Regions from separate parts of the Faecalibacterium sp. An77 genome, predicted to be linked through region 2. Evidence: riboswitches for the same ligand, from Rfam matches in the RefSeq annotation. Region 2 holds a riboswitch; the other holds the start of a gene.
What was found. A riboswitch is a leader RNA that binds a small molecule or an ion and turns the genes downstream of it on or off. The one in region 2 is predicted to bind thiamine pyrophosphate.
Positions count from the first base shown of each region.

Region 1: it holds a riboswitch for thiamine pyrophosphate, as region 2 does, so the genes downstream of both, thiT (energy-coupled thiamine transporter ThiT) here and thiW (energy coupling factor transporter S component ThiW) in region 2, are expected to answer to the same signal.

Region 1 is NZ_NFHK01000033.1:10,852-21,200, reverse strand. It holds gene B5G28_RS10440 (YceD family protein) at 1-117, shown strand, start outside; gene rpmF (50S ribosomal protein L32) at 143-322, shown strand; gene B5G28_RS10430 (DUF512 domain-containing protein) at 430-1,782, shown strand; gene der (ribosome biogenesis GTPase Der) at 1,779-3,122, shown strand; gene plsY (glycerol-3-phosphate 1-O-acyltransferase PlsY) at 3,268-3,945, shown strand; tRNA gene B5G28_RS10415 (tRNA-Ala) at 4,170-4,245, opposite strand; gene thiT (energy-coupled thiamine transporter ThiT) at 4,416-4,991, opposite strand; TPP riboswitch at 5,071-5,172, opposite strand; gene B5G28_RS10405 (MBL fold metallo-hydrolase) at 5,335-6,114, shown strand; gene B5G28_RS10400 (sugar kinase) at 6,198-7,286, opposite strand; gene B5G28_RS10395 (4Fe-4S cluster-binding domain-containing protein) at 7,497-8,411, opposite strand; gene B5G28_RS10390 (fructose-1,6-bisphosphatase) at 8,577-10,349, shown strand, end outside.
Region 2 is NZ_NFHK01000053.1:1,517-11,865, reverse strand. It holds gene B5G28_RS12470 (MerR family transcriptional regulator) at 1-753, shown strand, start outside; gene B5G28_RS12465 (CD3324 family protein) at 963-1,226, shown strand; gene B5G28_RS12460 (conjugal transfer protein) at 1,356-2,099, shown strand; TPP riboswitch at 2,226-2,331, shown strand; gene thiW (energy coupling factor transporter S component ThiW) at 2,596-3,120, shown strand; gene thiM (hydroxyethylthiazole kinase) at 3,136-3,957, shown strand; gene thiE (thiamine phosphate synthase) at 3,944-4,588, shown strand; gene thiD (bifunctional hydroxymethylpyrimidine kinase/phosphomethylpyrimidine kinase) at 4,709-5,521, shown strand; gene thiC (phosphomethylpyrimidine synthase ThiC) at 5,555-6,859, shown strand; gene B5G28_RS12430 (hypothetical protein) at 7,005-7,676, opposite strand; gene B5G28_RS12425 (hypothetical protein) at 7,681-8,136, opposite strand; gene B5G28_RS12420 (TetR/AcrR family transcriptional regulator) at 8,206-8,763, opposite strand; gene B5G28_RS12415 (amidohydrolase) at 9,118-10,349, shown strand, end outside.

The DNA.
Region 1 (10,349 bases), on a different contig from region 2:
TGCCCGGGGCTGTGTCCCCAATGCGGGCGCAAACGTCCCTGCTCCTGCCCGGCTGCGCCGGAACAAAGCGCACAGCCGGATGCGAGGCTGAGCGTACTGAAATCACTGCTGAATTGATATTCCATCCAAGGAGGTGCAAACTATGGCAGTACCCAAGAGACATCTTTCCAAGGCCCGCCGCGATAAGCGTCGCAGCAACGTCTGGAAGCTGGAGGCCCCCACGCTGGTGAAGTGCAGCAACTGCGGCTCTTTCAAGCTCCCCCACCAGGCCTGCGGCAACTGCGGCTACTACAAGGGCGAGGAAGTCATCAAGAAGGGCTGATTTGCATTTTACTTGGTGGCATCATGGATGTATGACAGAAGGGGAGGGCGTGCCGCGCCTTCCCCTTCTTCGCGTTTTGAGACGCATTGCGAAAGGAGGCGGCGCCTATGGCCATGAAGATTGATACCGTCGCTGCGGGCAGCGACGCCCAGGCGCTGGGCCTGGGCCCCGGGGATGAGCTGTTGTCGGTGGACGGCAACGCCATCAACGACGCGCTGGACTACCAGTTTTATACCGACAGCCCCGGCTTTCATCTGACCGCCCGGGTGGACGGCGTCCTGCGGGAGTGGGACGTGGCCCGTCAGCCCGGCGAGGATTTCGGCTGCAATTTTGCCACCTATCTGGGGGACAAAAAGCACTCCTGCGCCAACCGCTGCATCTTCTGCTTCATCGACCAGCTGCCCCCCGGTATGCGCAAAAGCCTGTATTTCAAGGACGACGACGAGCGTCTGTCCTTCCTGTTCGGCAACTACATCACGATGACCAACATGCACGACCGCGAGATCGACCGGATCATCAAGATGCACATTTCGCCGATCAATATTTCGGTCCACACCACCAATCCCGAGCTCCGCTCCAAAATGCTGGCCAACCGCCGCGGCGGCGAAACCCTGAAATACCTCTACCGCCTGGTGGAGGCGGGCATCGCGGTGAACTGCCAGCTGGTGCTGTGCCGCGGGGTCAACGACGGGGACGAGCTGCGCCGCACCCTCACCGACCTGCTGGCCCTGGCCCCCATGGTCCAGAGCGTGGCGGCGGTGCCCTGCGGGGTCACCGACTACCGGGAGGGGCTGTACCAGCAGACCCCCTACGATGCGGCGTCCAGCGCCGAGGTCATCGACATCATGGAGGCCTTCGGCGACGAGGCCAAGGCCCGCCATGGCGTCCGGATCATCTACCCCAGCGACGAGTGGTATCTCAACGCCGGGCGTCCCATCCCGCCGGCGGAGTTCTATGAGGACTTCGCCCAGCTGGAAAACGGCGTGGGGATGTGGCGGCTGTATGAGGACAGCTTCCGGGCCGAGCTGGAGCGGGCCCACGTGGTCTATGAGGAGAAAAAGATGGACGTGGTCACCGGCACCATGGCCGCCCCCCTCATCACCGCCATGATGGAGGAACTGCACCGGCAGTACCCCATGATTTCGGTGACCGTCCACCCCATCCAGAACCGCTTTTTCGGCGGCAACGTGGGGGTGGCGGGCCTGGTCACCGCCACCGATATCATCGACCAGTGCGCGGGCAAGCTGACCAGCGGTGTGCTGGGCGTGCCCGAAGTGATGCTGCGCAGTGAGCGGGATATGTTCCTGGACAGCATCACGGTGGAGGAACTGGCCCGGCGCCTGGGGGTCAAAGTGGAGATCCTGCCGGCCGACGGCGGCAAGGAGGCCCGCGCCCTGCTGCGCAGCGGGCTGCATATTTCCCGCCGCAGAAAGCCGAAGAAGGAGGAAATGAGCCAATGAGTAAACCCATTGTCGCAGTGGTGGGCCGGCCCAACGTGGGCAAATCCACCCTGTTCAATAAACTGTGCGGCCAGCGCCTCGCCATTGTGGAGGATACCCCCGGCATCACCCGGGACCGCATTTTTGCGCCCTGCGAGTGGCAGGGCCACGACCTGCTGCTGGTGGATACCGGCGGCATCGAGCCCAAGGCCACCGAGGGCATCCTGGCCCATATGCGCCAGCAGGCCCAGATCGCCATCGACACCGCCGACTGCATCATCATGGTGGTGGACGTCCGCTCGGGCCTGACCTCCTCCGACGAGGAGGTGGCCCACATGCTGCGCCGCAGCCACAAGCCCATCATCCTGGCGGTGAACAAGTGCGACAGCGTCGGCGAGCCGCCGGCCGAGATGTACGAGTTCTACAACCTGGGCTTCGATGAGGTGATGCCGGTGTCGGCGGTCCACGGCCATGGCACCGGCGACCTGCTGGACGCCGTCTGCGCCCATCTGGACTTTTCCGAGACGGTGGTGGAGGAGGACCGGATTCCGGTGGCCATCATCGGCCGGCCCAACGTGGGCAAGTCCAGCCTGACCAACCGCATCCTGGGCGAAAACCGGATGATCGTGGCCGACGAGGCCGGCACCACCCGGGACGCCATCGACACCCCGGTGGACAACGCCTATGGCAAGTTCATCTTTACCGACACCGCCGGCCTGCGCCGCCGCTCCAACATTGAGGAAGGCCTGGAGCGGTATATGGTGGTGCGGGCCCTGGCGGCGGTGGAACGCAGCCGGGTGGCCCTGATCCTGGTGGACGCCACCGTGGGCTTCACCGAGCAGGACAGCAAGATTGCGGGCTATGCCCACGAACAGGGTAAGGCCTGCATCATCGTGGTCAACAAGTGGGACGCCGTGGAGGGCAAAGAGACCAACACCATGGAACTGCAGCGCCGGGGGTATGCCGAGTGCTTCAGCTTCATGAGCTATGCGCCCATCATCTTTATTTCGGCCCAGACCGGCTATAACATCGACCGGCTGATGCGGCTGATCCGGGACGTGGACACCCAGAACGGCGCCCGCGTGCCCACCGGCGTCCTGAACGAGATGCTGGCCCGGGCCACCGCCCGGGTGCAGCCCCCCACGGACAAGGGCCGCCGCCTGAAAATCTTCTATCTGACCCAGGCCTCCACCCGTCCGCCGACGTTTGTGGCCTTTGTCAACTCCAAGCCCCTGTTCCACTTCAGCTATCAGCGGTACCTCATCAACCAGATCCGCGAGAGCTTCAGCCTGGAACACACCCCCATCCGCCTGGTGGTCCGCGAGCGCGGCAGCGGGCAGGTCGGGGCGAAAGACGTGTAATCAACCCTGGAAGAAATGGCCCCGGCCTGCATGGATGCGGCCAGCCAGCCGGGGCTTTTGGTACCGGCGAAGGAAGGCGGGTCCTGCAGATACAGCCTGTGTGAACACAGGGCCTGCCGCTGCTTGATTCAAAGGAGGAATCCCTATGCTGATGGATTTTCTGATCGTCCTGGCGGTTGCCCTGGAGGCATACCTGCTGGGCAGCATTGACACCGGCATCCTGGTGTCCAAGTTTGTCTACCACGACGACGTCCGCCGCCACGGCAGCGGCGCCGCCGGTATGACCAATATGCTGCGCACCTTTGGCAAGAAGGCCGCCGCCATGACCGCCGCCGGCGACGTGCTGAAGGGCGTGGCTGCGGTGTGCATTGCCCGGTGGCTGTTCGGCTATATGTCGGGCCAGCTGTTCTCCCAGTTCCTGGGGATCTACCTGGCGGCCATTCTGGCGGTCATCGGCCACCTGAAGCCCATTTACTTCGGCTTCAAGGGCGGCAAGGGCGTCCTGGTGGCGGCCGGCACCATTCTGGCGGTCCAGCCGGTGCTGATTCCCTTCCTGATGGTGGTCTTCCTGGTCTGCCTGATCCCCACCGGCATGGTCTCCCTGGGCAGCATTACAGCAGCAGCCTCCTATCCCTTCCTGACCCTGGCCTATGGCCTGCTGAGCGGCTACGGCCTCCACGATGTGGTGGTGATGACGGTGGGCGGCGCCATTATGGCCGGCATGGTCATCTACATGCACCGCTCCAACCTCCAGCGCATCCGCGAGGGCAAGGAGTATCGCTTCGGCAAAAAAGGCAAGGACAACAACGGTACCAAAAACTGAGCCTGAACCCACATAGAAACAGCAAAGCCCCCGCCGTTCCCGGCGGGGGCTTTTGTTGCGGGTATCCTTCAAAAAGCGGCAAAGGCTGCGGTTTCGTCCCGGCAGAGGGCGCCCCAGGGACTGGCGGTCAGCCGGGCCAGGGCATGGGCGAACCGCCGGCCGGAACTAGACTGCCGCGGGCAATACAAACAAAAAAACACCCGCTTCGATTGAAGCAGGTGTCTTGGTGGAGATAAGCGGGATCGAACCGCTGACCTCTTGAATGCCATTCAAGCGCTCTCCCAGCTGAGCTATACCCCCATATTCTTGACTGTCTTAAGTGCTGTGCACCGGCGACGTCAGTTATTATAGCAGAGGAGAGGGGGAATGTCAACTGTTTTTCTGCAATTTTTTGCAAAAAAATGCCGCCTCCCGGACGGCATCCGGGAAGCGGCGGAAAAACAACGCAGATACAAAAGACCTTGGCTGAATCAGGCGGCGGCCTTTTCCTGCTCCAGGAACAGCTGGGGCGCGGCCTTGTAGATCAGCAGGGCGGCCACCAGGGTGATGATGGTTTCGGGCAGCATGTAGCTGGCGTTGTAGGTCAGGCTGTAGACCCAGGCGGACAGGCCCTCGTTCAGGTTGCCCCAGATCAGCACGCCGGACAGGAAGCTGCACATGAACCGCAGGAAGCCGGCCATGAAGGTGCCCACGGCGATGCCCACCGCCCGGTTGGAGAAGGGACGGGCGAACAGCTCGGCCAGGCCCAGGGCCATGAACGCCAGCACATAGTCCAGCAGCACCTCGCCCAGGAAGTACAGGAAGGTGGGCACCGGGGGAGCCCAGAAGCCCAGCAGCATCTGCAGCAGGCTGTTCACAAAGCCGGTGAACAGGCCCCACTTGACGCCGTGGCGGAAGGACACCAGCACAAAGGGCAGCATGCTCAGCAGGGTGACGCTGCCGCCGTTGGGCATGGTGAAGATGCGGATGTTGGACAGAACGGTGCCCACCGCAATCATCAGGGCGCATTCCACCAGGATGCGGGTCTTGGAATAGGTTTTGGTCATCAGAAATCGCTCCTCAAAAAAGTAGTACACAAAAACAAAAGCGCCCGCTTTGCAGCAGGCGCATGGGGTGTTTACAAAACCGGACGTTCCGCAAACTTACCTACGCCGGCATTACCCGGATCAGGTTGGAGGGTACTCCGCTTGTGCGGATCTCAGCCTTTCGGCGCCCCTGTTTTCATGTCCACCGTCCAGTATAGACAACTGTGGAAAAATGTCAACCCCCGGGACGGGATTTTCTTGCCCCAGGGCGGGGGCGCGTTCCCTTTTGGGGCGAAATGCGCTATAATAAAGCCAAAGCCGGCGGCCGGAGGGCCCCGGCACAATCCGAAAAGGCGGTGAAACAATGATCAACATCACAGCGCTGGTGGAAAACACCACCTCCGACGAGCGCCTGGACAAGGAACACGGCCTCTCCCTCTACATTGAGGCCCTGGGCCACAGGATTTTGTTTGATATGGGGCAGACCGATCTCTTTGCCCGCAACGCCGAGGCCCTGGGCATCGACCTGGCGGGGGTGGACCTGGCGGTGCTGTCCCACGGACACTACGACCACGGCGGCGGCCTGGCCCGGTTTCTGGAGCTGAACCAGACCGCCCCGGTCTACCTGAACCAGCACGCCTTTGAGCCCCACTACCACGGGGAGGAGCGGTACATCGGCCTGGACACAGCCCTGGCGGCCAGTCCCCGGCTCCGCTTTGTGGGGGACCGGGAAGAGATTGCCCCCGGCCTGACCCTGGCCACCTGCAACGGCCTGCCCAAGCGGGAGGACCTGGGCAGCTTCGGCCTGACGGTGGAGGAGGACGGGGCATTCCAGCCCGAGGACTTCCGCCACGAGCACTATCTCCTGATCGAGGACGCCGGGCGGCGGGTGCTGATCAGCGGGTGCTCCCACAAGGGGATTCTGAACATTGTGGACTGGTTCCGGCCGGATGTGCTGGTGGGCGGCTTCCACTTCAACACCATGCCCCTGGACGACGCCCTGGCGGGCTACGCCCGGCAGCTGTCGGCCTACGGCACCGAATTCTACACCTGCCACTGCACCGGCCGCAAGCAGTACGCCTTTATGAAGGAGTACATGGACCATCTGGCCTATCTTTCCACCGGCCAGACCATCCAGGTGTAAAACCCGGTGCGCCGGTCCGTTCCCAACAAAAAACACCCCCGGGCGCTGTGGGCGTCCGGGGGTGCGGTGGTTTTGGGGGAACGTTAACGCTTGATGTCGTAGTTCATGTTCATCAGGTTGCGGATGGTGCCCACGTCGTCGGTGATGTTGGCGTCGCCGTGGATGGTGTGCTTGATGGCGCTGCTGGCCACCGCAAAGTTGATGATGTCCATGGCCTTGTAGTTGTGGAGCATGGCGTAGATCAGGCCGCTGGCGAAGGCGTCGCCGCCGCCCACGCGGTCCAGAATGTTGAAGGTGAACAGCTTGCTCTCGAAGGTATGGCCGTCCAGCCACATGAAGGCCTTCAGGCTGTTCTCGCTGCCGCTGTGGGCGTAGCGCACATGGCGGGCGATGCACTTGATGTTGGGATACCGCTCAATGAACCGCTGGAAGATCTCGTCCTGCTGCTCATAGCTGGGCTGCAGGGGCACGCCGTCCTTCCAGTCGCCCTTGGAATGGTCGTTCTCGTCCTTCCACAGGTGGTAGGGCTCGATGCCCAGCAGCACGTCCACATAGGGCAGGCACTCGGTGCAGAAGTCCCGGGCATCCTCCCAGCTCCACAGGGTGCTGCGGAAGTTGCCGTCAAAGCTGACGGTCAGGCCCTTTTTCTTGGCGGTTTTCAGCAGGTCCATGGTCAGGGCCCGGCAGTTGGGGGCCAGGGCCGGGGTGATGCCGCTCAGGTGCAGCCAGTCGTAGCCGTCCAGCAGGGCCTCCAGGTCCACCCGGGAGAAATCGTACTCGGTGATGGCGCTGTGCTTGCGGTCGTAGGTGACCTTGGACGCCCGGATGCCGTAGCCGGTCTCCAGGTAGTAGGTGCCCAGACGGTGGGTGGGGACATCCTGCTGGGTGGCCAGAATCATGGGAGTGCAGTGGACGTCGTTGGAGCGCAGCATGCGGACCGCGCTCTTGCCCAGGCTGTTGTTGGGCACCACGCTGAAAAAGGTGCTGTCCACGCCCAGGTTGGCCAGCGCCAGGGCGATGTTGGCCTCGCTGCCGCCGTAGCTGGCCTCAAAGCTGGAGGCCATGCGGATTTTTTCGTAGTTCGGCGGGGTCAGACGGAGCATGATCTCACCGCAGGTGATGAATTTCGGCGCGTCGGTATCTCTGCTCAACAGAGGATTGTAGTGTTCCATAGGGCTCCTCCTTCAAGTTCCCGGTGGGCGGGCGGGTGCAGGCCCCAAAGGCCGCACGTTCAGTGTTGTATCCATTATATTGCTTTTCGCAGAGAATTTCAAGCAGCTTTCCCAAAACGTTGGAGGCAATGTGCCAAAATTTGTGGAAACCTGCTGTGCATTTGGATCAAAATGCGGGGATTTCAGCGCCGCGACGCCGAAATCCGCCCCTTACACCCCCGTCAGGTCAAAGCTGGGGGTGTATTCCTCCCGGGCGCTGCTCTTCTGCTGCATGTATCCGGTGGTGAGGCCCTTGTCCATGGCGTAGTTCACCACCCGGCGGTATTCGTAGGTGGTGATCCGCCGCCCGATGCCGTGGTCGGCGGCCTGATAGAAGGGGGTGAACTGGCTCATGAGGCTGGGCAGGAAACAGCCGGGGGCGGCGTCGTTCCAGGCGGCCATCTGGTCCAGTACCCGGAAACTGTCATCCGTGTGGCCGGGGATGGCCAGGTGCCGCAGAATCACACCCCGCTGGAGGATGCCCTCGCCGTCAAAGACGGGGCGGCCCGCCTGGGCCAGCATGGCCTCGATGGCGGCTTTGGCGGCGGCGGGGTAGTCGGGGGCGGCGGACAGGTCGGCCGCCAGGGCAGGGGAGATGTATTTCAGGTCGGCCAGCCAGATGTCGATGTACCCCGCCCAGCGGGCCACGCTCTCGACGGTTTCATAGCCGCCGGTGTTGCAGACGATGGGCAGGTGCAGCCCGGCGGCCCGGGCCTGGTCCAGGGCGGCCATAATCCAGGGCTGCCACTGGCCGGGGGTCACCAGGTTGATGTTGTGGGCCCCCTGGGCCTGAAGGTCCAGGAAAATTTCGGCCAGCCGCTCCACGGTGATTTCCTTGCCGAAGGCCTGGGCGCTGATGGGGTAGTTCTGGCAGTAGCAGCACCGCAGAGCGCAGCCCGAGAAAAACACGGTGCCGCTGCCCCGGGTGCCGCTGATGCAGGGCTCCTCCCAGAAGTGGAGGGCCGCCCGGGCCACTTTCAGGGTGCCGGCGGCGCCGCAGTATCCGGCCCGGCCGGCGGCGCGGTCTGCGCCGCAGCGCCGGGGGCACAGGTCACAGCGGCTGGGGATGGTGAAGGTTGTAGACATAGTGCATAAAGTCCCTTCCAAAAGATTTACGGATTTGACCTGCAAACAGTATACCATTTTTTCTGCCCGGCGTGTTATACTGAGTATTGAAAAAACTTGTATCCTTTGAAAAGAACGGATTGAGAAGCATTGCGCCGCGCTCCGGCGCGCAAGGAGGGATGATCCATGCAGACCGAAACCGACGAAATCCGCAAAAATCTGAAATACCTGAACCTGCTGGCCCGGGACTACCCGTCCCAGGCGGCGGCCGCCAGCGAGATCATCAGCACCCAGGCCCTGCTCAAGCTGCCCAAGGGCACCGAACACTTTATGAGCGACCTCCACGGGGAAAACGAGGCCTTTGTCCACATCCTGAACTCGGCCTCGGGGGTGATCCGGGAGAAGGTGGACGCCGTCCTGGGGGAATCGGTTCCCGCCGAGACCCGGGCCGAGCTGGCCACCCTGATCTATTACCCGGCGGAAAAGCTGCCCCAGCTCAAGGCCCGCCAGCCCAGCCAGTCCGCCCTGGAAAACTGGTACAGCGAGACCCTGCTGCGCCTCATTGATATCTGCCGTCTGGTGTCCTCCAAACACACCCGCAACCACGTCCGGTCCTGCCTGCCCTCGGGCTGCGGCTATGTGCTGGACGAGCTGCTCCACGCCCATTTCGAGGACCACGACAAGGATTTGTATTACGGCCAGATCGTGGGCAGCATCATCGAGAACGGCCGGGCCGACCGGTTCATCACCCGCCTGTGCGAGCTGATCAAGCGGCTGGCGGTGGACAAACTCCATATTGTGGGGGACCTGTTTGACCGGGGCCCCCGGCCCGACATCATTCTGGACCTGCTGCTGCGGCATCACAGCGTGGATATCCAGTGGGGCAACCACGATGTGGTGTGGATGGGCGCCGCCGCCGGCAGCCCCATCTGTGCCGCCACCGTCATGAAAACCACCCTGGCCTACCACAACCACGGGATGCTGGAGGACATCTACGGCATCAACCTGCGGCATCTCCAGCGGCTGGCCGACCAATACTACGGCCAGGACGACCTGTCCATCTGGATGCCCCACACCGACGCCGCCCGGGGCCCCTACACCGAGGGAATGCTCCACCGCTGCGCCGTCATGCACAAGGCCATCTCCATCATCCTATTCAAGCTGGAGTGCGCCGTCATCGACCGCAACCCCGATTTTCAGATGGAAGGCCGGGACTACCTGCGCCGGATCGACTGGGAGAAGGGGACGGTGAACATCGCCGGGAAGGACTACCCCCTGCGGGACACCAGTTTCCCCACCGTGGACCCCGCCAACCCCGCCGCCCTCAACGAGGACGAGCAGATGGTGATTGACCGGCTGGTGGCCTCCTTCCGCCAGAGCGAAAAGCTCCAGCAGCACGTCCGGTTCCTGTACGCCAAGGGCAGCGTCTACCACATCGAAAACGGCAACCTCCTCTACCACGGGGCGGTGCCCATGACCGAGAAGGGGTCCTTTGCCTCCGAGCGGTTCGAGGGCCGGACCTATTCGGGCCGGGCCCTGATGGACTACTGCGACGAGCGGGCCCGCCGGGGCTACTACAGCCCCGAGGGCAGCGCCGCCCGCCAGAGCGGCCAGGATTTCCTGTGGTATCTGTGGTGCGGCAAGCTGTCGCCCCTGTTCGGCCGCAGCGCCATGACCACCTTTGAGCGGATCTATGTGGCCGACCCCGCCACCCATGCCGAGGTGAAGGACCCCTATTATACCTGGTACAACGACGAGGCCGCCTGCCGGCGGATTCTGTCCGAATTCGGGCTGCCGGGGTCCTGCCACATCATCAACGGCCATGTGCCGGTGAAGGAGAAAAACGGCGAGAGCCCCATCAAGGGGGGCGGCCGGCTGATTGTCATTGACGGCGGGTTCTGCCGGGCCTACCACGAGAAAACCGGCATCGCCGGCTACACCCTGACCTATTCCAGCCGG
Region 2 (10,349 bases):
GACGAAATCGGGCTGTTTCGGCCCGCGTTCACCGACGAAAACGGCTACCGCTACTACAGCGAAAACCAGTGCGACCTGTTTTTCACCATCCGGTGTTTGCAGGAAATCGGGATGCCCCTCAAAGAGATCCGCAGCTACATCGACCACCGCAGCCCCGAGGCCCTGCAGCAGTTGCTGGGTCAGCAGAAGCTGAAGGTCCAGCAGGAGCTGGAAAAGCTCCGCCGGATTGAGCAGGTCATCGACAACAAGCTGGGGCTGGTGGATCTGAGCCGTCAGCCCCAGGTTACCGCCCACATCGGCAGCGTAGGACTGGAACAGCTGCCCGCCGAATATCTGGTCGTCAGCCCGCCCATCAACACCGACGACCACGACCAGGTTTTTGCCGCCCTGTGCAGCCACATCGGCTACTGCAGCCGCCACCGGCTGAACGCCGGCCATCCCTATGGGGCCATGGTTTCCACCGAATTCCTGGCCCGGGAGCAGTGGGGCTGCTACTCCCACTTTTTCACCAAGGTAGTGGACGAGCCCAAAGGGCATCCCTGCCACCAAAAGCCGGCGGGCGAATATGCCGTGACCTATCTGGCCGGGGATTACTACAACGCCGCCCCGGCGTTCCGGCTGCTGCAGGAATATCTGGCCCAAAATCACCTTCGCCCCGGGGCCTTCTGCTACAAGGAGGCGGTGCTGGACGAGGTGTCCATGGCGGACCCTTCCGGCTATCTGACCCGGATTTCGGTGCAGGTGTTCCAGTAAGTTTTTCGCGTTTTCCTGCGGGGCATTCCTTGAAGTCTGCCCCGCTTCACCCGGTCATTCAGGAAAGAAGGGATGGTATGATCAAACTCAACCAAGACGGGCTCCATGCAAAGCCAGTGTGCTGCGACCTTTGCATGGAGTAACGGCTGTCGCAGTGAAATTTTGCTGGCTTTGCTGCCTGATGCATCTGCAAGGAGGAAAGCCCGCATATGAAATACGTCAACGCCAAAAACCTCCTTCCCGAATCCCTGGTCCGGGAGCTGCAGCGGTACATTCAGGGCGGCTATCTGTACATTCCCGCCGATGCCGCCCAGCCCAAGCGCTGGGGTGAGGTGTCCGGCTACCGCCAGGAGCTGGAACGCCGCAACCGGCAGATCCGCCGGGCCTATCGGGAAGGCACATCCATGGAGCAGCTGGCAGACCGCTACAGTCTGTCGCTCTCCGCCATCCGCAAAATCATCTATCGCAAATAACCTTCCGGGGGCTGCTGCGCAGCGGCCCCTTTTCGTGTATACAAAACGGTTCTGCATCATCCGGTGGATGGAAATCCCCCGCCCTTTGCGGTATCCTGAGACCATCCAAACAACCGGAGGACACCATCTATGTGCACACGTTTTCTTCACCGCGGGGATGACATCATCACCGGCTTCAACTTCGAGATCGACCTGTCCGTCTGGGACCACCAGGTGGTCCTGGAAAAAGACCGCTTTTTCATTGGCATTCTTCGCCCCGACGGAGTCCGCCACTCCTATCACGGCGTTCACCGGAACGGCAATGCGGGAACCCTTCTATACGTCCATGGCAGCCCCGCCGGTGCCTACCGGGAAGGGCCCGACTGTCTGACCATCGCCGACCTGACCGAGCGGTTCATCCGGGCGGAAATCACCTTTGACCAGGCTCTGGCCCTGGTCCAGACCCGCCGGATTGTCTACGCCCCCGACGCCACCATGCAGGCCATGCTGTCCGACCGCCAGGGGCGGGTATTGATTGTTGAGCCGGGCATCGGCTGGCGGGCAGAATACGCCCCCTATTCCCTGATGGCCAACGCTTCCCTGCTGGATCCGGCAAGCACCGCTCCCTTCGCGTTGCCGGGGGACGACCGCTATCAGCGGGCCGAACAGCTGCTGAAGGGCAGCAGCGCCGGCTTTTCGGTCCGGGACGGCCTGGCCCTGCTGGAGGAGGTCCATCAGGAGGGCATCTGGGCCACACGGGTTTCCTTTGTCTATTCGGTTCGGGAACAGGCGGTCTACTACACCGAAAACAACCGCTTCGATCGGATACAGGTTTACCGGTTCCCGGACGGACCGGGCCTCCCCTCTTCCCCCCACCGTTTGACATTGTATTGACAAGGGGCGCGATTCGCGCTATACTGTAACCCGACAAGGGCCGCGCCCATCTTTGGCGCAAAAAGCATCCTGCCTGCGTTTATTTTTATCAAGCAGCAGACAAAAAAGCGCGTTTCCCTGTCCAAAAACTACATACTGGGGAGCTTGTAAACAGGCTGAGAGGAAGGTGTGACCTTCGACCCGTAAACCTGATTTGGATAATGCCAACGTAGGGAAAACAACGCTTTCTTTTTCGGAGATGCCAAGTCAGGCATCTCCGATTTTTTAATTTTCTTCCGGGAGGAGGCTGAGAGAGACGGAATCCGCGGCCCGGCCGCGGCGGACCAAGGGGAGCGCCTTGGGTCTTGTAGTACAGCGATGGGAAGCCGTGTTCCGGCGTGAGAGGAAGCCAGCAAGCTTCGACCGACCTTTTATGGGCAAAGTTTACCCATTTCACCCATGGGAAACGTCGCTGGAACCGCCGTTTCTCACATTGCATCTCAGAGGAGGATCTATCATGAAAAAGACCAACGTTCACAAGCTCACTGTCGCCAGCATCCTGTGCGCCGTCGCCGTGGTGGGCAGCCTGTTTTCTTTCCCGGTATTCGGCAGCAAATGCGCCCCCGTCCAGCACATGGTGAACATTCTCTGCGCCGTGCTCCTGGGGCCCCAGTATGGCATCGCGGTGGCCTTTGTCGCCAGCCTGCTGCGGAACCTGCTGGGCCTGGGCAGTCTGATGGCCTTCCCTGGCAGCATGATCGGCGCACTGCTGTGCGGCCTGGTCTACTGGAAAACCAAGGCCCTGCTGCCCACCCTGCTGGCGGAAGTGTTCGGCACCGCCGTTCTGGGCGGCCTGTGCGCCTATCCGGTGGCCATCCTGCTGATGGGCCAGAGCGCCGGCAGCATCGCCTTCTATGCCTACATCATCCCCTTCCTGGTGTCCACCGCCGGCGGCGCCATCCTCTCGGGCATCATCCTCTATGCGCTGCGGGATACCGGTGTCTGGGCTCAGGTACAGGCCACCCTGCGGGGCAAAGCATAACAGGAGGAAACCTTCATGTTTCAGGAAATCGCAGCCAACGTGCGGGCCAAAACGCCCCTGATCCACAACATCACCAACTATGTCACCGTCAACGACTGCGCCAACATTCTGCTGGCCTGCGGCGGCAGCCCCATCATGGCCGATGACATCGGCGAAGCAGAGGAAATCACCGCCCTGTGCAGCGGGTTAAACCTCAACATCGGCACCCTCAACCAGCGCACCATCCCCGCCATGCTGGCCGCCGGGCGGCGGGCCAAGGAACTGGGCCATCCGGTGGTGCTGGACCCGGTGGGAGCCGGCGCGTCTACTCTGCGGACCTCCACCGCCCTCCGGCTGCTGGAGGAGGTCAAGCCCACGGTGGTCCGGGGCAACATCTCCGAGATCAAAACCCTGGCTCTGGGCAGCGGCAGCACCAAAGGGGTGGACGCCGATCTGGCCGACCGGGTCACCCCGGAGAATCTGGACCAGATGGCTGCCTTTGCCTGGGAATTTTCGGCCCAGTGCGGCGCCGTTCTGGCCATCACCGGGGCCATCGATCTGGTGGCCGACCCCGACCGTGTTTTCTGCATCTACAACGGACACCCCGACATGAGCCGGGTCACCGGTACCGGCTGCCAGCTGTCCGCTGTGACGGCGGCCTATCTGGCCGCCAACCCCGACGATCCCCTGACAGCCGCAGCGGCGGCTGTCTGCGCCATGGGCCTGTGCGGCGAAATCGCCCACGCCCGTCTGTCCCCGCTGGACGGCAACGCCAGCTATCGAACCTATATCATCGACGCCATGTACAACCTGACGCCGGAAGCACTGGAACAAGGAGCACGCTATGAAATGCGATAAACACACCATGCTGGTCTATGCAGTGACCGACCGGGCCTGGGTCGGCCAAATGACCCTGGCCCAACAGGTGGAGGCTGCCCTCCAAAACGGCGCCACCTGCATCCAGCTGCGGGAAAAGGACCTGGACGAGGCCGCCTTTCTGCAGGAGGCCCGGGAGATGGCCGACCTGTGCCATCGCTATCACGTCCCCTTCATCGTCAACGACAACATAGATATTGCCATCGCCTGCCACGCCGACGGCGTCCACGTGGGCCAGGATGACATGGCCGCCTCGGACGTCCGCAAGCGGGTGGGTGACGACATGATGATCGGTGTGTCGGCCCACACGGTGGAGGAAGCGCTGGAAGCCGTCCGCAACGGAGCCGACTATCTGGGCCTGGGGGCGGTTTTCTCCACCTCCACCAAGACCGACGCCGGAGCCATGTCCTTTGACACCCTCAAGGCCATTTGCGACGCGGTGGACGTGCCCACCGTGGCCATCGGCGGCATCTCCCCTGCCAACATCCTGCAGCTGAGCGGCAGCGGGGTGGACGGTGTCGCGGTGGTCTCGGCCATCTTCGGCGCGCCTGACCCCGGTCAGGCCACCGCCCGTCTGGTGGAGTTGTCCCGCCGGATGGTAACCGGACAATAAGGCCCAACCCATTTGGACGAATCGCTCCCGGCCCCGCCGGGGGATTCACAGTGGCACATTGGGGGCACCACCTTTTGCCGCTTTAGAAAACAATGCTGAACCCGAAAGGAGAACCACATCATGAAACTCAAGACAGCATTGACCATTGCAGGCAGCGACTGCAGCGGAGGCGCCGGCATTCAGGCTGATCTCAAAACCATGACCATGAACGGAGTCTATGGGATGAGCGCCATCACCGCCCTGACCGCCCAGAACACCACCGGTGTGACAGGGATCTCGGAGGTGACGCCGGCGTTTTTGCAGCAGCAGATCGACATGGTCTTTGACGACATCCGGCCGGACGCCGTCAAGATCGGGATGGTATCCTCTGCGGCCCTGATCCAGGTGATCGCCCAGCGGCTGAGCCATTACCAGGCCCAGAACCTGGTGGTGGACCCGGTGATGGTGGCCACCAGCGGCTCGGCCCTGATGGAAAACGACGCCGTCGCCACCCTCAAAAAGCTTCTGCTGCCCATGGCCACCGTCATCACCCCCAACATCCCCGAGGCAGAGGCCCTGTCGGGCCTTTCCATCCAGGATGAGGCCGGGATGGAGCAGGCCGGCAAAGCCCTGTATGAGGCCTTTGGCTGCGCCGTCCTGGTGAAGGGCGGCCACAGCATCAACGACGCCAACGATTTGCTGTACAGCGGCAGCGGGGCGGTCTGGTTCCAGGGCAAGCGCATCGCCAACCCCAACACCCATGGCACCGGCTGCACCCTCTCCTCTGCCATCGCCTCCAACCTGGCCAAGGGCTATTCCCTGGAGGATTCCATCCGCCGGGCCAAGGACTACCTGTCCGGCGCGCTGGCCGCCATGCTGGATCTGGGCAAGGGCAGCGGCCCGCTGCACCACGGGTTTGACCTGCGGGGAACGTTTGCAGAAAGCATGGAATAAGAACACTCTGAATGTCTGAAAGGAAGGCAACCTATGAGAAATTACACCACCCAGATGGACGCCGCCCGGCGCGGCATCATCACTCCTGAAATGAAAGCCGTCGCCGCCAAGGAATACCGCACCGAGGAGGAAATCCGGGATCTGGTCGCCAAGGGCCAGGTGGTCATCTGCGCTAACAAGCTTCACACCTGCATCGACCCCAACGGCGTGGGCTCGATGCTGCGCACCAAGATCAACGTCAACCTGGGCGTCTCCCGGGACTGCAAGGACTACGACGTGGAAATGCAGAAAGTGATGACCGCCGTTCACATGGGCGCGGAGGCCATCATGGACCTGTCCTCCCACGGCAACACCCAGCCCTTCCGCCGGAAGCTCACCAGCGAGTGCCCCGCCATGATCGGCACTGTTCCGGTGTACGACAGCGTCATCCACTACCAGCGCGATCTGGCTACCCTGACCGCCAAGGACTTCATCGACGTGGTCCGGCTCCATGCACAGGACGGCGTGGACTTTGTCACCCTCCACTGCGGCATCACCCGCAAGACCATCGAGCAGATCAAGAAGCACAAGCGGAAGATGAACATTGTCTCCCGGGGCGGCTCTCTGGTCTTTGCCTGGATGAGCATGACCGGCCAGGAGAACCCCTTCTACGAGTACTTCGACGAGATCCTGGACATCTGCCGGGAGTACGACGTCACCATCTCTCTGGGCGATGCCTGCCGTCCCGGCTGTCTGGCCGACGGCAGCGACGTGTGCCAGATTGAGGAGCTGGTCCGGCTGGGCGAGCTGACCAAGCGCGCCTGGGCCAAGGACGTCCAGGTGATGGTGGAGGGCCCCGGCCACATGCCCATGGACCAGATCGAGGCCAACATGAAGATGCAGCAGACCCTCTGCATGGGCGCTCCCTTCTACGTTCTGGGCCCCATCGTCACCGACATCGCCCCCGGCTACGATCACATTACCGCGGCCATCGGCGGCGCCATTGCCGCATCCGCCGGGGCGGCTTTCCTGTGCTACGTCACCCCCGCCGAGCACCTGGCCCTCCCCAACGTGGCGGACGTCAAGCAGGGCATCATCGCCTCCCGCATTGCGGCCCACGCCGCCGACATCGCCAAGAAGGTCCCCCATGCCCGGGACCTGGACGACGCCATGGCCGACGCCCGCCGGACCTTTGACTGGGAGAAGCAGTGGGAGTGCTCCATCGACCCAGAGACCGCCAAGCAGATCCGTGCCGACCGCGCCCCCGAACAGGAGGACAGCTGCTCCATGTGCGGCAAATTCTGCGCGGTGCGCAGCATGAACAAAGCCCTGAACGGCGAATACATCGACATTCTCTGAGTCCTTCCCTCCGACAAAGCAAAAGGACGCATCTTTGGCCCACCGGGCGTGAAAGATGCGTCCTTTTCATTTTTGATCGACAGTATGATGTGTTTTTCTGCAAAGCATAATATCTTTACAGCTTATTTTGACCCCATTTGGCCTCTCAGGCTGCCGAATTCTCCCGCCGCATGGCGAAAAAGCCGATGAAAATGGTCCAGACATAGGCGCAGGTCTTGGGGATCATCAGCATGCCCACCAGAGGCACCGTATCGGCCCACAGAACCACCGGGATATAGAACCCGAAGCTCAGAACGATGGTCAGCCACATCCAGCGGAAGGCCCGGTCCTGATGGCTCTTGGCGCTCTGATAAAACAGAACAATCACCAGCAGGCCCAGCAGCGCAAAGGGGATGTTGCGGTAGATACCCCAGGACAGAGGAGCGTTGGCGCTCAGCCACTGGTTCTGGGGCATCAGGCAGAGCAGCACCCGCACCCCGGCCAGCAGGTACACAGCGGCCGTCAGTTCCCTGCGGCCGGTGACCTGGTAGCGCTTGCGCCAGACGTAGTAGAGCAAGACGTAAAACACCGTCATGGTCACCGAGGTGATGGCTTTGCCCAGGCCCAGGGGGACGGTGTAATTCTCCAGGCCGGTGGTGCAGAGGGCCACAGCCCGGGGCACCAGATGGAAGGAGTCCCCTGCCCCCAGCACCACAGCCATCCAGCCGAACAGCCGGAACTGGGCATTGCCCTTGCAGCCCCGGATCATCAAAATACCTACCGTGATGACGGTGGTCAGATAGACCACGTCAAAAAGCGTTTCCATGATTGCCTGCATAAACTCATTCTCCTTTTGTTGTTGCAGATCTATTTTGCACCGCGGTCCGGGCCAATATAGCCCGGCCGTAGTTGCGTCCAAACAAGAGCCCGGCCAGGAGCAGCGACGCCCCCAGCCCCGAATAGAACACCGCGATGAACCGCTCGGGCGCCAGGCCCGACACCCGAATTCCGATGCCGCCGCCCATCATGACCGCCATCATGGCGAAGGCCTTGGCGTCAAAGAACTTGAGGAAAAACTGCCGCTCCTCCCCATAGCCCTGGATGCGTCTGGTGTGTTTGCCCACCAGGCGGCCAAATACAAACACCTGGAACACCGCGAACACCGCCGCTGACAACAGCAGATTCAAGCCGGCGGCATATCCTTTGTAAGACTGCAGACCAATCCGCAGAATATTCACTCCTGCGGCGCTCCACACCAGGCAGGCCAGCAGCAGGAGGGTTTCTCGCTTGACTTTCATACCATCCTTCCCTTCAAATGAACATCGTTCAGTTTGAGCCGTAAAAAATTCCCACCCGGGGCGGGAATTTCAATAGAGGGTTCTGCGGACAATCTCCAGCACCGCGGAGGGGTCATAGTCCCGCCGAAGCAGGGCCGACAGCATCAGCGAAAAGAGGACATCCGCAAAAATCTCGGGGGTAAAATGGTCGTTGAAGGCATCGGTGCGAATGCGGGGATCTCTCCGAAGTACAAAGCACAAACCATCCAGAATGTGCTGCCAAGTCTGCTGCATTCTCCGTTTGCCGTCCGGCTTCTCCTCCTGCATAAAGCCCAGCGAGTGGAGGGTGAAAAAGCCGGGATACTCCCGATATCCATAGGCCATCCGCTCATACATCCAGGTGATACAGGCCTGGGTGTCCTGAAAAACGGCGCCGTCTTCCGGCTGATGGAAAATCTCACACCAGATGCTCTCCACGGCAGACCCCACCAGCTCAGACTTGGAGCTGAAATAGTTGTAGATCGACCCCACCGACACACCGCAGGCGGCGGCCACCGAGCGCACATTCAGCGCCGCAATCCCCTGCTGCCGGATCAGTTCCCGACTGGTGCGGAGGATTTCTTCTTTGGATGTGACCACTGTGTTCATCTCATCACCTCAATCTGAACATTGTTCAGTATACAGACCCAAAGGCCATTTGTCAAGGGGAAATTTCTTTCCAGAATGATTTTTCAGCGGTCCTTGTACATCCGGACCACCAAAAATCCCGCCGCCAGGGCGATCGCGGCGGCAATGGCGTTGAAGACGATTTTCATTGCTTTGCGCTCCTTTCGTGGACGATTATCCATTGTATGCAGTATAGCAAAACAATGTTTCCCCCAGGTTTCCGTTTTGTGAAGGGCGGGTGAAATCTGCGTGGACCGTTCCATCCTGTGCGATTGACTTTCGGCCCGGGCCCCACTATAATCACAGCAGATACATCATCATACCGAGGATACAACCATGAAAACCATTTATTACAATGGCGCCGTTTATACCGGCGCGCTTCCCCTGGCGGAAGCCTTCATCGAGGAGGACGGCCGCTTTGTCTTTGCCGGCACCAGCCGGCAGGCTCTGGAACACCAGCAGGACGGCGACCGGCTGGTGGACCTGGCGGGTCAGTTCGTGTGCAGCGGCTTCAACGACAGCCATATGCACCTGCTGGAGCTGGGCTACACCCTCCAAATGGCGCCCCTGGCCCAGCACACCGGCCGTCTGGCCGACCTTCTGGACTGCCTGCGAGACTTTTTGAAGCAGCATCCACGGCAGAACGGCGCCTGGCTGATGGGCCGGGGCTGGAACGAAGATTTCTTCTCCGACGTCCACCGGATGCCCGACCGGCACGACCTGGACCAGGTGTCCACCGAAGTTCCCATCTGCATCACCCGGGCCTGCGGCCACTGTCTGGTGGTGAACAGCCGTGCCCTGGACCTGCTGGGGATTTCCGCCCAGACGCCCCAGCCGGCCGGCGGCCGAATCGGCCTTGCAGACGGCGAACCGGACGGCCGCTTCTTTGACAACGCCATGGAGCCGGTCTACGCGGCCATTCCTGCGCCTGACATCGAATCCCTGAAAGAGATGATTCGGCTGGCCTGCCGGGAGTTGAATGCCCGCGGCATCACCAGCAGCCAGACCGACGACTACTGCGTCTTCCGGGCCATCCCCTGGCAGCAGGTGGATCAGGCCTATCAGGAGCTGAAAGAAGCCGGCCAGCTGACGGTGCGGGTCAACGAACAGTGCAACTTCGCCACCCTTGCAGACCTGCAGGGCTTCATTGCCGCCGGTAGACAGACCGGCAAGGGAGACGACCTGTTCCGAACCGGTCCGGTCAAGATCATCGGAGACGGCGCTCTGGGGGCCCGTACCGCCCTTTTGAGCCAGCCCTATGCGGATGATCCGTCCACCTGCGGTCTGCCCGTATACGACCGCAAAACCCTGGAGGAGATGATCGGGCTGGCCCACGCCCACGGGCTGCAAACGGCCACCCACGCCATCGGGGACGCCTGCCTGGACTGGGTGCTGGACGCCCTGGAAAAAGCCCTTACAGCCCATCCCAGAGCCGACCACCGACACGGCATCGTTCATTGCCAAATCACCCGCCCCGACCAGCTGGAGCGAATCCGCCGTCTGAATCTCCATGTGTATGCCCAGAGTATTTTCCTGGACTATGATATTCACATCGTGGAGGCCCGGGC